Regions from separate parts of the Pseudomonas sp. LBUM1658 genome, predicted to be linked through region 1. Evidence: riboswitches for the same ligand, from Rfam matches in the RefSeq annotation. Region 1 holds a riboswitch; each other region holds the start of a gene.
The links. A riboswitch is a leader RNA that binds a small molecule or an ion and turns the genes downstream of it on or off. The one in region 1 is predicted to bind cobalamin.
Positions count from the first base shown of each region.

Region 2: it holds a riboswitch for cobalamin, as region 1 does, so the genes downstream of both, cobO (cob(I)yrinic acid a,c-diamide adenosyltransferase) here and cobW (cobalamin biosynthesis protein CobW) in region 1, are expected to answer to the same signal.
Region 3: it holds a riboswitch for cobalamin, as region 1 does, so the genes downstream of both, ACA064_RS17935 (ABC transporter substrate-binding protein) here and cobW (cobalamin biosynthesis protein CobW) in region 1, are expected to answer to the same signal.

Region 1 is NZ_CP166798.1:4,191,783-4,196,548, reverse strand. Features, by position in the region: gene ACA064_RS19225 (cobalamin biosynthesis protein) at 1-2, opposite strand, end outside; gene ACA064_RS19220 (CbtA family protein) at 8-700, opposite strand; gene ACA064_RS19215 (CbtB domain-containing protein) at 712-906, opposite strand; cobalamin riboswitch at 1,005-1,231, opposite strand; cobalamin riboswitch at 1,474-1,685, shown strand; gene cobW (cobalamin biosynthesis protein CobW) at 1,782-2,858, shown strand; gene cobN (cobaltochelatase subunit CobN) at 2,862-4,766, shown strand, end outside.
Region 2 is NZ_CP166798.1:1,538,659-1,543,424, forward strand. Features, by position in the region: gene ACA064_RS07050 (PQQ-dependent sugar dehydrogenase) at 1-1,305, opposite strand, end outside; cobalamin riboswitch at 1,460-1,694, shown strand; gene cobO (cob(I)yrinic acid a,c-diamide adenosyltransferase) at 1,776-2,387, shown strand; gene ACA064_RS07060 (cobyrinic acid a,c-diamide synthase CobB) at 2,398-3,780, shown strand; gene bluB (5,6-dimethylbenzimidazole synthase) at 3,777-4,427, shown strand; gene cbiB (adenosylcobinamide-phosphate synthase CbiB) at 4,424-4,766, shown strand, end outside.
Region 3 is NZ_CP166798.1:3,945,484-3,950,249, forward strand. Features, by position in the region: gene ACA064_RS17925 (alpha amylase C-terminal domain-containing protein) at 1-1,187, opposite strand, end outside; gene ACA064_RS17930 (alpha/beta fold hydrolase) at 1,345-2,235, opposite strand; cobalamin riboswitch at 2,651-2,845, shown strand; gene ACA064_RS17935 (ABC transporter substrate-binding protein) at 2,993-4,006, shown strand; gene ACA064_RS17940 (FecCD family ABC transporter permease) at 4,003-4,766, shown strand, end outside.

The sequences.
Region 1 (4,766 bases):
ATGAGTGTTACTGACCTGCGCCGTTGCGGCGGAACAACCAGGCGCTGATCAGGCCAAGGGCCAGCCAGAACGCCGCGTTGGTCAACTGCGAGGCGATTTTGAATTGGGCTTCGAGCGCTTCCGGGGCGAGCATCGAATGCACTTCGGGCTGTGGTGCGCCAATGATGTGCGGCACGGCCAGAGTCGCCACGCCGAGGATCTTCAGCGCCCAATGTTTGCCGAACACGATCAGCGCGATGCCGACGGCGGTGGACGCCGCGGTACCGACCCACCAGATCTGCCGTTGCGCCAGGTCGGCCGCGGCAGTACCCGGCAGCTCGGGCGGCAGGCCCAGAGTCGGCGCCAGGCAGAAGGTCGCGTAACCGGCCAGACCCCAGAGCAAGCCCTGAGAGGTACGGCTCGGTGTGCGCAAGGTGTAGAGACCGGCGAGCATCAGGGCGAAACCGACCGCCACCACCAAATTGCCACCGGTGGTCGACAGCACGCGCTGCCAGCCGTCTTCCGGCTGCCAGGCTTCGGCGTCATGGGTGTGAGCGGCGACCGCGCCTTCAGCATGTTCGTGAACTTCGGCAGCCGGGGCATTTTCATAGGTTTCCGCCTGGAGAATCAGCGGCGCGACCCAGAAGCTTTGCAGCAGGGTCAGCAACAAGGCCGCGAGCAGACCGGTGAAACCTGCGGTTTGCGCAATACGCTTGATCATGTCGGCAGGTCTCAGTGGCACGGAAAGGCGGAGCTGTGACGGGTGTCGTGGGCGGCATTGTGCACCGCTTCTATGTGCGAGAAGCCGGCGAAATACACCAGGCACGCGCCGAGAATCGATGCGCCGATAGCGGCAATCAGGCGTTGGCTGAGGGTGGTTGTGGTGCTGCTGGTGCCTGCGTGGCGGGTGCTGCTGATGATCGACATGGCGCTTCCCTCTGGTGTGTCAGTGGGTGATTCGAGCGCAGGAAAACCCCGCGAGACAGGCCCGCAGAGGTTCAAACAGCGCCCGCCCACCGCGGGTTTGTTATTCAGTATTGCGGGCCGGTCTCCGGGCTCGCGAGGGGCTGGGCTTGCGCCCGAGCCTGCAAGAATCACCTTCCCATGCCGAACTGCTGGCACAGTGGATCTGACTCTTCGCTCGCTTACCGTTGCGGGGGCAGCACCGGACTGATCAAGGCTTGAGTAAAGCACATGACTCACCGGTTTCCCGTTTCACCCTGTGAAGGGCACCCGTAACAAGGCGTGTAGGAGAGCATGGGCGGGGGCTGGGAGTCAATTGGCAAGGGTTCTCAACTGAAGATTGCGCAGGTCCCTGTGGCGAGGGGGCTTGCCCCCGTTCGAGCGCGAAGCGGTCGCAATTGGGTTTACTCGTACTACCTGATGAATCGTGGTTGCAGATTTTACGACTGCTGCGCAGCCGAGCGGGAGCAAGCTCCCTCGCCACAGGTGACCGCAATAGCCGATGAACATTGACCCGCCCTCAAGCGATGCGTAGCCTTGCGCTTTCGAGGTTCTTCGGCACTCAAACCGAAGCTAAGAAGGGAACGCGGTCAATGCCGCGGCTGCCCCCGCAACTGTGAACGGTCAGGTTTTCTGCCATGCCACTGCGCCATCTATCCAGAGGCGCGGGAAGGCGCAGAACTCGCCAGTCGAAAGACTGGCACACCGTCAGCCAGGAGACCTGCCTCGTCCCAGATTCTCACTACAACCGGGCGGGGTGATCCGGTGGCGAAATCTTCCGCGCTTGTGCGCGCGGTCAAGTCGTCCCGTATGCCCGCCACCTTGCCAAAGGGCATCCGATGAAAACACTGGCCAAACTTCCCGTCACCATCGTTACCGGCTTCCTCGGCTCGGGCAAAACCACTTTGCTGCGGCACATGCTCGACAACGCCCAGGGCCGGCGCATCGCAGTGATCGTCAACGAATTTGGCGAGCTGGGTATCGACGGCGAAATCCTCAAGCAGTGCTCCATCGGTTGCACTGAAGAAGAAGCCAGCGGCCGGGTCTATGAACTGGCCAACGGTTGCCTGTGCTGCACGGTCCAGGAAGAGTTCTTCCCGGTGATGCGCGAGTTGGTTGCCCGTCGCGCTGACCTGGACCACATCCTCATTGAAACCTCCGGCCTGGCCCTGCCAAAACCCCTGGTACAAGCCTTCCAGTGGCCGGAAATCCGTAGCGCCTGCACCGTCGATGCGGTGATCACCGTAGTCGACAGCCCGGCCGTGGCCGCTGGCACCTTCGCCGCGTTCCCGGACCAGGTGGATGCCCAGCGCAAGCTCGATCCGAACCTGGACCACGAGTCGCCGCTGCATGAGCTGTTCGCTGACCAACTGGCCAGTGCCGACCTGGTAATCCTCAACAAGGCCGATTTGATCAGCCCTGAAGACCTTGCCCGTGTGCGCCTGGAAGTCGCCGAAGAACTGCCGCCAGCGGTCAAAGTCATCGAAGCCAGCAGCGGTCGGGTGCCACTGGATGTTTTGATCGGCTTGGGCGCCGGCTCCGAAGAACACATCGACAGCCGTCACAGCCACCACGACCATCACCACGGCGACGCTGATGGTGAAGGGCATGATGACCATGACCACGACGCTTTCGATTCCATCTCCATCGAACTGCCGCAAGCCGACGAAAGCCTGCTGCTCGACGCCCTGACACAACTGGTGGTCGAGCACGGCATCCTGCGGGTCAAGGGCTTCGCCGCGGTTCCGGGTAAGCCGATGCGCCTGCTGATTCAGGGCGTGGGCACGCGCTTTGACAAACACTTCGACCGCGCCTGGCGCGCCGAAGAATCCCGTGCGACCCACCTGGTGCTGATCGGACAGCAACTGGACGCAGCCCTGATCGAAGCGCAATTGCGCGCCGCCCTCAGCGTCTGACCCATGCATCTGCTCAGGACCCAGCCGGGCGGTTTCGTCTCGGATGACAACATTGCCGACCTTGGCCAAACCCCCGCCGAGCTGGTGATCCTGTGCAGCGGCGATTCCAGCCTGGCACTGCTCGCCGAAGCCGCGCAGCAGTTGCCGGAGGATTATCCGAGCCTGCGCCTTGCCAACCCGATGCAGGTGCAGAATCACGCCTCGGTCGACCTGTATGTCGACGAAGTACTGCGTCACGCAAAAATCATCCTGATCTCGCTGCATGGCGGAATCGGCTATTGGCGGTACGGCGTGGAGCGGCTGGTGCAGCTGGCCGAGCAGGGTGTGCAACTGATTCTGGTGCCGGGCGATGATCGCCCCGACCCTGAGTTGAGCGACCTGAGCACGGTGGCCGTCGAAGACCGCGATCGGCTTTGGCACTACTTGCGCCAAGGCGGTATGGGCAATGCGCTGGACCTGTATCGCTGCCTGGCCAGTCGCTGGCTGGGCCGCGATTACCCCTGGGCCGAACCACAAGTCCTGCCGCGCACGGCGATTTACCATCCGCTCAAAAGCCCCGCCGCACTCAGCGACTGGCAAACTGATTGGCGCGCCGATCAGCCGGTGGCGGCGGTGTTGTTTTATCGCTCGCACTTGCAGGCGGCCAACACCGCGTTCATCGATGTGTTCTGCCAGCGTTTGCAGGCAGCGGGGCTCAACCCGTTGCCGATTGCGCTGGCCAGTCTGAAGGAGCCCGGCTGCCTGACGGTAGTCGAGGACTTGCTGGATGAAGTCTCAGCCTCGGTGATTTTGAACACTACCGGCTTTGCCCAGTCCAGCCCCGAAGCCCCGCACCTGCGACCGTTCCGCCGCAATATTCCGGTGATCCAGGCGATCTGCGCCCAGGACAACGAGCCCGGCTGGCGCGCCAGTGAGCAGGGCCTCGGGCCGCGGGACCTGGCGATGCATATCGCCTTGCCGGAACTGGACGGACGGATCATCAGTCGGCCCATCAGCTTCAAGGACCTGGCCTGGCGCAGCGAGCGCAGCCAGTCGGATGTGGTTTGCTACCGCGCTGCACCTGCGCGCATGGACTTCGTCGCCGAACTGGCGCGGCGCTGGATCGAGCTGGCGCGGGTGCCGAACAGCGAAAAGCGCATCGCGCTGATCCTCGCCAATTACCCGACCCGCGATGGCCGGATCGGCAATGGGGTCGGTCTCGACACCCCGGCTGCCGCACTGAATATCCTGCGGGCGCTGCATGCCGAAGGCTACCCGCTACCGGCTGAGCTGCCGGAAAGTGGCACGGCGCTGATTCAGCAATTGCTCGGTGGGGTCAGCAATGACCTGGAGACCATCGACCAGCGGCCGTGCCAGCAAAGCCTGGCGCTGGACGCTTATTACGCAATGTTCAACACCTTGCCCGAAACCAATCGCAACGCAGTGCTGGAGCGTTGGGGCGCGCCTGACAGCGACCCGATGTTCCGTGGCGGGCGGATGATGATCGCCGGTCTGCGCTTTGGCCTTACCTTCGTAGGTATCCAGCCTGCGCGGGGCTATCAGGTCGACCCGAGCGCGGTCTATCACGACCCGGACCTGGTGCCGCCCCATGGCTATCTGGCGTTCTATTTCTGGCTGCGGCAAACCTACGGCGCCCACGGGGTGATCCACGTCGGCAAGCACGGCAACCTCGAATGGCTACCGGGCAAGGGCGTCGGCCTTTCGGAAAACTGCTGGCCGGACGCGCTGCTCGGCCCGTTGCCGAATATCTATCCGTTTATCGTCAACGACCCGGGCGAGGGCGCTCAGGCCAAGCGGCGCACCCAGGCGGTGATCATCGATCACCTGATGCCGCCGCTGAGCCGCGCCGAAACCTACGGCCCGCTGCGCGATCTTGAGTTGCTGGCCGACGAGTATTACGAAGCCCAG
Region 2 (4,766 bases), 2.7 Mb from region 1:
CGCCGACACCCGCCAGATCTTGTTCCCCACATCATCCGCCACCAGCAATCCTCCTTGCCGATCAATCACCACCCCCACTGGTCGGCCCATGGCTTTCTCGTCTGCAGTGAGGAAGCCGGTCAGCACGTCAATCGGTTGGCCGCTGGGTTTGCCGGCGCTGAACGGCACGAAGATTACTTTGTAGCCGCTATGGGGCTTGCGGTTCCAGGAGCCGTGCTGGCCGATGAATGCGCCTTGGGTGAACGGCGCTGGCAGCTTGCTGCCTTCGGCGAAGGTCAGGCCCAATGATGCGGTGTGCGGGCCGACGGCGTAGTCCGGAGCGATGGCTTTGGCCACCAGTGCCGGATCTTGCGGAGTGACGCGTACGTCGACGTGCTGGCCGTAGTAACTGAAGGGCCAGCCATAGAAGGCGCCGTCCTTGACCGAAGTAATGTAGTCCGGCACCAGGTCGCTGCCGATTTCGTCGCGTTCGTTGACGGCGGTCCAGAGTTGCCCGCTCTGTGGTTCCCAGGCCAGGCCGTTGGGGTTGCGCAGGCCTGAGGCGAAAATCCGATGCTGACCGGTGGCGCGGTCGACTTCCCAGATCGCTGCGCGACCTTGTTCCTGCTCCAGACCGTTCTCACCGACGTTGCTGTTGGAACCGACGGTAACGTAGAGCTTGCTGCCATCGTTGCTGGCAATCACGTTCTTGGTCCAGTGGTGATTCAGGGTGCCGCCGGGCAGGTCGACCACCTTGGTTGGCTGCGCAGTGATCGAGGTTTGCCCGCTTTGGTAAGGGAAGCGCACCAGGCGGTCGGTGTCCGCCACGTACAGATCATTGCCCACCAGGGTCATGCCGAACGGCGAGTTGAGGTTCTCGAGGAATACTGTGCGGGTTTCGGCGATGCCATCATGGTCCTTGTCCCGCAGCAGGGTGATCCGGTTCGGGCTCGGGACGGTGGCACCGGCGCGGCCCATGACCTTGCCCATGACCCAGCCCAAAATGCCTTTGCCATCGTCGGGCTTGGGCGGCGAGTTGGTTTCGGCCACCAGCACATCACCGTTGGGCAATACGTAAAGCCAGCGCGGATGATCAAGCCCTTCGGCAAACGCCGCTACCTGAGTGCCACCCGCGGCGGTCGGTCTGGCACCTTCAGGCCAGCCGATGGCCGGGGCGATGTTCATCGTGGGGATCAGGGTTTTGTTCGGTTCCGGCAGCTTCGGCGACGGCCCGGTGCCATCGGAAACCTGCAGGGTGGCGGTTTCACTACAGGCTGCAAGCCCGCCAGTGAGCACGATGACAAGGGCAAGTTGGGCCTTGAGCATGCTGATCTCCCTATGAATGCACTGATGTATTCATAGAGACGCGTAACTGCCGGTTGGTTCAACCTGTCAGCCGCGTGCCGCTTTTTGAACAGTACGGCAATGCCAGGGTGATAGTTGCCCGGGTTTAATTGACGCTCCACCCCCAACCCTCTAACCTTCGCGACTTGTTTCAGGTGCTCTGTGACCCCGGTCGACAGAGTGAAACAGGGAAGCCGGTGAGTGCGCGTTCTGGTACAGAGCGGGCAGCGATCCCGGCGCTGCCCCCGCAACGGTAAATGAGTCAAGACTGTGCTTGGTGCCACTGTGTCGCGAGTCGACCCGGGAAGGCGCGCAGTCGGGGATTACACCCACTCATGAGCCCGGAGACCGGCCTGATCCATCCAACGGCATCACGGTGGGCGATGCCAGGCTTAATGCCGTCTATTTTTATTCCTGCCCCCCGTTATCCATTTCCAACGGAGAGCTGCTCCATGACTGATTCCCCCGATCGTGACGAACGCCATCTGGCACGCATGCTGCGCAAAAAAGCGGTAATCGACGAACGTATCGCCAACTCGCCGAACGAGTGCGGATTGCTGCTGGTCCTGACCGGCAACGGCAAAGGCAAGAGCAGCTCCGCCTTCGGCATGCTCGCCCGGGCCATGGGCCACGGCATGCAATGCGGCGTGGTGCAGTTCATCAAGGGTCGCAACAGCACCGGTGAGGAGCTGTTCTTTCGACGATTCCCCGAGCAAGTACGCTTTCACGTCATGGGCGAAGGCTTCACCTGGGAAACCCAGGACCGCCAGCGTGACATCGCCGCGGCCGAAGCGGCCTGGGCCGTCTCCCGTGAATTGTTGCGTGATCCGGCCATTGGCCTGGTGGTGCTCGATGAGCTGAATATTGCCCTCAAGCACGGTTATCTGGACCTGGACCAGGTGCTCAGCGACTTGCAGGCTCGCCCGCCGATGCAGCATGTACTGGTCACGGGTCGCGGCGCCAAACCCGAAATGATCGACCTGGCCGACACGGTCACCGAAATGGGCGTGCTCAAACATGCGTTCCAGGCCGGGATCAAAGCGCAAAAAGGCATCGAGCTGTGAGTATTCAAGCATGAGGGATGTACGTCATTGCCCGGCGGTATTGATCGCCGCACCGGCTTCCGGTCAGGGCAAGACCACCGTGACCGCCGCTCTGGCCCGCTTGCATCGCAATCAGGGACGCAAGGTTCGGGTGTTCAAGTGCGGTCCGGATTTTCTCGACCCGATGATTCTCGAACGCGCCAGCGGTGCGCCGGTGTATCAACTGGATATGTGGATGGTCGGCGAACAGGAAAGCCGTCGACTGCTGTGGGAAGCGGCGGGCGAAGCAGACCTGATCCTGATCGAAGGGGTCATGGGCCTGTTCGACGGCACACCGTCGAGCGCCGATCTGGCGCGGCACTTTGGCGTCCCGGTGCTTGCAGTGATCGACGGCACGGCCATGGCCCAGACCTTCGGCGCCCTGGCCCTGGGCCTGGCGCGTTATCAGCCGGACCTACCGTTTGCCGGCGTGCTGGCCAATCGCGTAGGCACCTTGCGTCACGCGCAATTGCTCGAAGGCAGCCTGACCGAAGGCCTGCGCTGGTATGGCGCGTTGTCCCGGGAAACCGGGATCGAACTGCCGAGCCGACACCTGGGCCTGGTGCAGGCCAGCGAGCTGAATGATCTGGACCTGCGCCTGGACGCGGCGGCCGAAGCCTTGGCCAGCAGTTGCGAAGTAGCGCTGCCGCCAGCGGTCGAATTTGCCGCGCCTGAGGTGGTTGTCGCCGAACCGCTGCTGGCCGGTGTACGGATTGCCGTGGCCCGCGATGAAGCCTTTGCGTTCACCTATGGCGCGAGCCTGGACTTGTTGCAGGCGATGGGCGCCGAGTTGCTGTTCTTCTCGCCGATCCATGACCGCGAACTGCCCGAGGCTGACAGCTTGTACCTGCCGGGCGGCTACCCGGAATTGCATCATGTCGCGCTGGCGGAAAACGCCACGATGCTGGCCGCGATCCGCGCCCACCACGCGGCCGGCAAGCCGCTGCTGGCCGAGTGTGGCGGCATGTTGTATCTGCTCGATTCGCTGACCGATGTCGAGGGCTTGCGTGCTGAACTGGCGGGGTTGCTGGCGGGTGATGCGGTGATGCAAAAGCGTCTGGCGGCGCTGGCCTTGCAGGCGGTTGAGCTGCCCGAGGGTTCGCTGCGCGGCCATACCTATCACCACTCGTTGACCAGCACGGCGCTGGAGCCGATTGCCCGTGGCCTGAGTCCCAATGGTGGGCGTGGAGCCGAAGCGGTGTATCGCGAGGGGCGGATGACCGCCTCTTATGTGCACTTTTATTTCCCTTCCAATCCATCGGCGGTGGCCGCGCTTTTTGCGCCCGGCCCGCAAACCGCTATCGCGAGCAAGCTCGCTCCTACAGGGGATGCACGATCTAATGTGGGAGCGGGCTTGCTCGCGAAGAGGCCATGACTGACAACGCATTTTCTTCGGACGAACGCGCGGCGGTCTACCGAGTCATCGGCGAGCGCCGCGACATGCGCCATTTCAGCGGCGGCACGGTCGAGCCTGAACTGCTCCGGCGCCTGCTCGAAGCCGCCCATCAAGCCCCCAGCGTTGGCTTGATGCAGCCATGGCGGTTTATCCGCATCAGTGATCGCCCGTTGCGCGGCAAGATCCAGCAACTGGTGGAAGAGGAGCGGGTGCGCACCGCCGAGGCACTGGGCGAACGTTCCGACGAGTTCATGAAGTTGAAAGTCGAAGGCATCAACGACTGCGCCGAAGTGCTGGTCGCGGCGCTGATGGATGATCGCGAGCGGCATATTTTCGGCCGCCGAACGTTGCCGGAAATGGACATGGCGTCCTTGTCCTGCGCCATTCAAAACCTCTGGCTGGCGTCCCGCGCCGAAGGCCTGGGCATGGGCTGGGTGTCGTTGTTCGAGCCCCAGGCACTGGCCGATCTGCTGGGTCTGCCGGCCGGGGCCAAACCGCTGGCGGTGTTGTGCCTGGGGCCAGTAAAGGAATTTTATCCGGCGCCGATGCTGGTGCTCGAAGGCTGGGCGCAGCCGCGTCCGCTGAGTGATTTGCTGTATGAGAATTATTGGGGAGTGAGTCAATGAGTGTGGCGTTATTGAGTGTCGCCGCGGTTGCGCTGGATGCGCTGCTGGGCGAACCCAAACGCTGGCATCCGCTGGTGGCGTTCGGCGGGTTTGCCGATCGCATCGAGCAACGTTTCAACTCCGGCGGGCGTGGCTGGCGCAGCCATGGCGTCACCGCCTGGGTGCTGGCGGTGTTGCCGCTGACGCTGTTGGTGACCGCCTTTTCCTGGCTACCCTATATCGGCTGGCTGGTGGAAATCCTCGCGCTGTATTGCGCCCTTGGTCTGCGCAGCCTTGGCGAGCATGTCGAGCCGGTCGCCCAAGCCCTGCGCAGCGATGACCTGGACGAAGCGCGGCGGC
Region 3 (4,766 bases), 250 kb from region 1:
TGCTTGATAAGGTCACGAATCGCGAGTCGCAGGCCGTTATGCCAGCTTGCATCGAAGTCAGCGCCAGCGTGTTCCATAGGCCGTACAACAGCGGGATCCGGCCCCCAATACTCTGCGATGTTGATTACCGCAGGATCGCGGCTGCGGATTGTCTGGTTGAGATGCTGGCAGAACAGCCATCCGCTGCCGATATTTTCCTGGTCGATCACCGTCACCTGATCGTAGCGAAAGCCGTCGACATGGTATTCATCGGCAAAGAATGCCGCATTATCGATCAGGAACTGTCTGACATCACTGCTCCACATCGCGAATACCGGCCCCGTGTGGTCGCGGTCAGAGAAGTAAAGGCTGTCGTTCGGGTTCATGCCGGCGGCGCGATCGAAGAAGTAAATGGACTCAGCCTGGCCGCGGATATCCCCGGACGCGTGGTTGTAAACCAGGTCAAAAATCACAGCGATGTTGTAGTGATGACAGATATCGATCAGTACTTTCAGCTGATTGATACCGACCTCAAGTATCCCTCGCGTCAGGGGAGACTTCCCCTTCTGAACAAGCAGGCGATTTGCGAGTGCCAGGTACGGATCCAGTTCTGCTGCGCTGACAAAGTAGTCCATTTCCGGCGAGAACAGATCCGATCCGTTATAGCCCATGCTGCGCGGCGTGCTGTACTCACCGATCGGTAGCGGTTCGATAGCGTTGATGCCTAAATCGGCCAGGTATTCGATCCGGGCAAGCACGTCGAGGAAAGTTGCGACGCGGTTCGGCAGCCCAGGGCCGTACCAGGTACCTACATGTAACTGATAGATGATGAGGTCGCTGAACTCCGGCATTTGCCAGTTCCAGTCCTGCCAGGGGAAGCTGAGCGCCGAGCGGATTATGCAGGAAGGATTCGGCCATTCCGCTGTCAGCTCGCGAGCATAGGGATCGCGTTTGAAGCCCTCCGAGCCTTCACCCACGATATAGAACTTGTACTTGTTCCCGTCAGTCGCGCCGGTGACAAAGCCCGTCCAACGTCCATCAGTCTGGCGCATCAACTGCGTGGAGTCGTTCCTGACCCAACCGTTGAAATCGCCACATACATGGACTTCCCGGGCGCGCGGAGCCCACACGCGAAACGTCGCTCCGCCCGCGGTCAGGTTCGCGCCCATCGGGGTAGTCGGGGAAATATGATTCTGCGAAAGTGCCATGCTTTACCTCCTCCAAACCCCCCGTTGCAGACGCGGGTCCTTCGAATGGTGGAATCGGCTAGTCGTACCCGCCAATCGTGCACAGCGTGATGGTCTTGTCTCCATCGTTCACGAGCGAGGGCTATTGACCGCCTCTTATCAGTGCGATCCCATAGACTCACTGGAGTATCAGCTGACCTGCGGCGCAGTGTTGCCCGCTCTCCTGCGCCAGCGCGATCCTGGAAGCCGGCTGCAGAAAGTCGAGCAAGGCCTGCTGGGTGTCATGCAAGGCCGCCTGGTGTTCCATATCGAGGAAGTGCCCGGCGTTCTTGATGGTATGGAACCGGGACTGAGGGGCATGATCGGCAAACAGCCGGGCGTCCTCCACCGAGGTGTACTCATCCCATTCGCCGTTGACAAACAGCAGCGGGATTTCGATGGCATCGGCACAGGCGATGTAGCAGTGGATGTCGTGGGTCAGCACCTCATTGACGTGGAAATGCATCTGCCTGTATTCGTGCTCGGCCAGGCTGCTGACATGGCGGTGATTAAAGCGTTTGAACAGCGATGGCAGGTGCTTGCCAATAGTGCTGTTGATCAAGCGCCCGACATTGGCGCGATCAGAGGCATGGAGAAAGTTCAGGCCGCTCTCCAGATAATCGCGCATCGGTGTACTGATCCGCGCCGCGAATGAATTGATCACCGCCTTCTCGATTCGTCGCGGCCGCTGAGCCAGCGCCAGCAAGGTAGCCGCCCCGCCCCAGGAAAAGGACAGCACATGGTGCACACAAAAGTGTTCGATCAGTTCCAGCAGTATCTGTGCCTCGTCTTCCTTATGGATCGGTTGGTCCTGGAGGTTATGTAGTCTCGACTGACCGGCGTAGGGCTGGTCGTAGAGAACCACATTGAATCGCGGCTGCAGATAACGCACCGTTTGGGCAAAGGATGCGGTGGTTGTCAGCGAGCCGTTGACCAGAATGATGGTCTTGTCAGCGGCGGCGTTGAGATAGTGCTCGGTATAAACCTTGTATTTCTTGCAAACCTCGACGATGGCAGTTTCGGGCATCATGTCATTATCTTCCTGGAACAAATTGGACTAAACGCACAGCGTGAGCAACTGCCCACAAGGCCATATCGCAGAAAGCAGGACACGTGGACCTGACAGTGAAGTGCCAGGCAAACACATTAATAACTTAAGGCGATTTTCATGCGTCAACACAGACCCCTGCGCCGGTTTAACCTGGCAGCAAGTACAAGCAACGACAATGCGAGGGTGCCTGGATGGCTATCGTGACCATAGAGTCACTAACTGACCATAGAATCAGAGTTAAGCAGGGATTTTCCCGTCTGCAAGAGCGCGGACAAGTTGTTCCGTCTGATCGTAAGCGCTGAACTGGCTCAGGTCCCGGATCTTCGATCCCGATGCAGAGACCTCGCCGGACTTGCAGCTTTCGAGACATAGGATCGCGCTGAGCGGCATGATCGACTACCATGCCGCCGCCGGTTTCCACATGGGATTAATAGGGAATCCGTGGTGCTGACTCAGCATCAAACGGAACTGCCCCCGCAACTGTAGGTGCTGAGCCTGCTCCTGAACTGCCACTGGGATCACTCCCGGGAAGGCTGGAGCCAGGCGATGACGCATCAGTCAGGAGACCTGCCGGCCAAGCAAAATCACTAACCGGCGGGGTGTCCGGGAAGGACATCCTTGCCGCGTGGGTCACTTGAGTGATCGGCCTTGCACTGCTCTTTTTTGGCAGCGTTCGATGATGTGTTTCCAGACCGTACACCTCTGCTCCGTGTACGATTCAAATGGAGATTGCGTCATGCTGCTGCCCCGCTTTGCCACCCTCATCACGGGCTTGAGTTTTTGCGCCCTCGCCCATGCGGCCCCTACCCATTACCCCCTGACTGTCGAGAACTGCGGCAGCACGCTGACCTTTGAGCAGGCACCTGGCCGCGCCGTGACGATCGGCCAGGCCGGCACCGAAATGCTCTACGCCATGGGCCTCGACGACAGGGTGGTCGGCACTTCGCTGTGGTTCAACGATGTACTGGCCAAGTACAAGGCAGGGAACGACAAGATCGAGCGCCTGGCCAATAACGAGCCGAGTTTCGAGGCGGTGATCGGCAAGCGTCCGGAACTGGTGGCGGTGGAACTGGAATGGATGGTCGGCCCGCAAGGCGTGGTCGGTACCCGCGAGCAGTTCCACGAGCTGCAGATCCCGACCTACCTGATGCCCTCCGACTGTGAAGCCAAGGACAACCTGGTCGGTGCCGACGGCACACGTCTGGAGGCGTTTCGCATTGACAGCCTCTACAAAAGCATCAGCCAACTGGCTGAAATCTTCGATGTGCAGGAACGTGGCCAGCAGCTGAACGCCACACTCAAGGCCAGCCTGGCAACGTCCATTGCCACCGTGCAGAACAAGGATCTGCAGCACACCAGCGCGCTGTTCTGGTTCTCCAGTGCCAGTCTGGATATCGACCCCTATGTCGCCGGGCACAAGGGCATTCCCGACTTCATGCTCAACACTTTGGGTGTGCGTAACGTGGTGGAGTCCGACGAGGAATGGCCAACCGTCGGCTGGGAAACCATCGCTAAGGCCAACCCGACTTTCCTGGTCATCGCGCGTATGGATCGCCGTCGCTTCCCCGCTGACGACCATCAAAAGAAACTGGAATTCCTGCGCAGCGACCCGGTGACCCGCAACATGGACGCGGTGAAAAACAATCGCATCATCATCCTCGACGCAATGGCCATGCAGGCCAGCGTGAGAATGTTCGACGGTCTTGAAACACTGGCAACGGCCATCAACGGCTACGACCTGCCGAAATGACCGTGACGCTGATTCGTACTCTGCTGGCATTGGTGACACTGTTTCTTGCCGTGATTGCCGGTGTGGCCATCGGTGAGACGCCGATCGAGCCGGGCGTGGTGTTCCAGGTGCTGGCCAACAAACTGTGGGCTGCCGGTTATGTCCTCGACCCGATCGACGAAGGCATCGTCTGGAATTACCGCCTGACCCGCGCTCTGGTGGCCGCGGCCTGCGGTGCGGGTCTGGCGACCTGCGGGGTGATCCTGCAATCGCTGTTGCGTAACCCGCTGGCCGATCCTTACCTGCTCGGCATCTCCGCCGGCGCCTCGACGGGCGCGGTGCTGGTGGCGTTGCTGGGCCTGGGGGCGGGGCTTATTTCGCTGTCGGTCGGCGCGTTTGCCGGGGCCGTTGCCGCCTTCGCCGTGGTTGTTTTGCTGGCCCGTGCCAGCGGCTCACCCGGCGGCACCGGGCAGATCATCCTGGCCGGGATTGCCGGTTCGCAATTGTTCAATGCGCTCACTGCGTTTCTGATCACTAAGTCGGCCAGTTCCGAACAGGCCCGCGGCATCATGTTCTGGTTGCTGGGCAATCTCAGTGGCGTGCGCTGGCCATCGGTGTGGCTGGCGGTGCCCGTGGCATTGACCGGTCTCGCGGTTTGCCTGTGGCACCGCCGGGCGCTGGATGCCTTCGCCTTTGGCGCCGACTCGGCCGCCTCGCTCGGCATTGCGGTGCGCCGGGTGCAATTTCTGCTGATCAGTTGCGCCGCACTGGTGACCGCGGT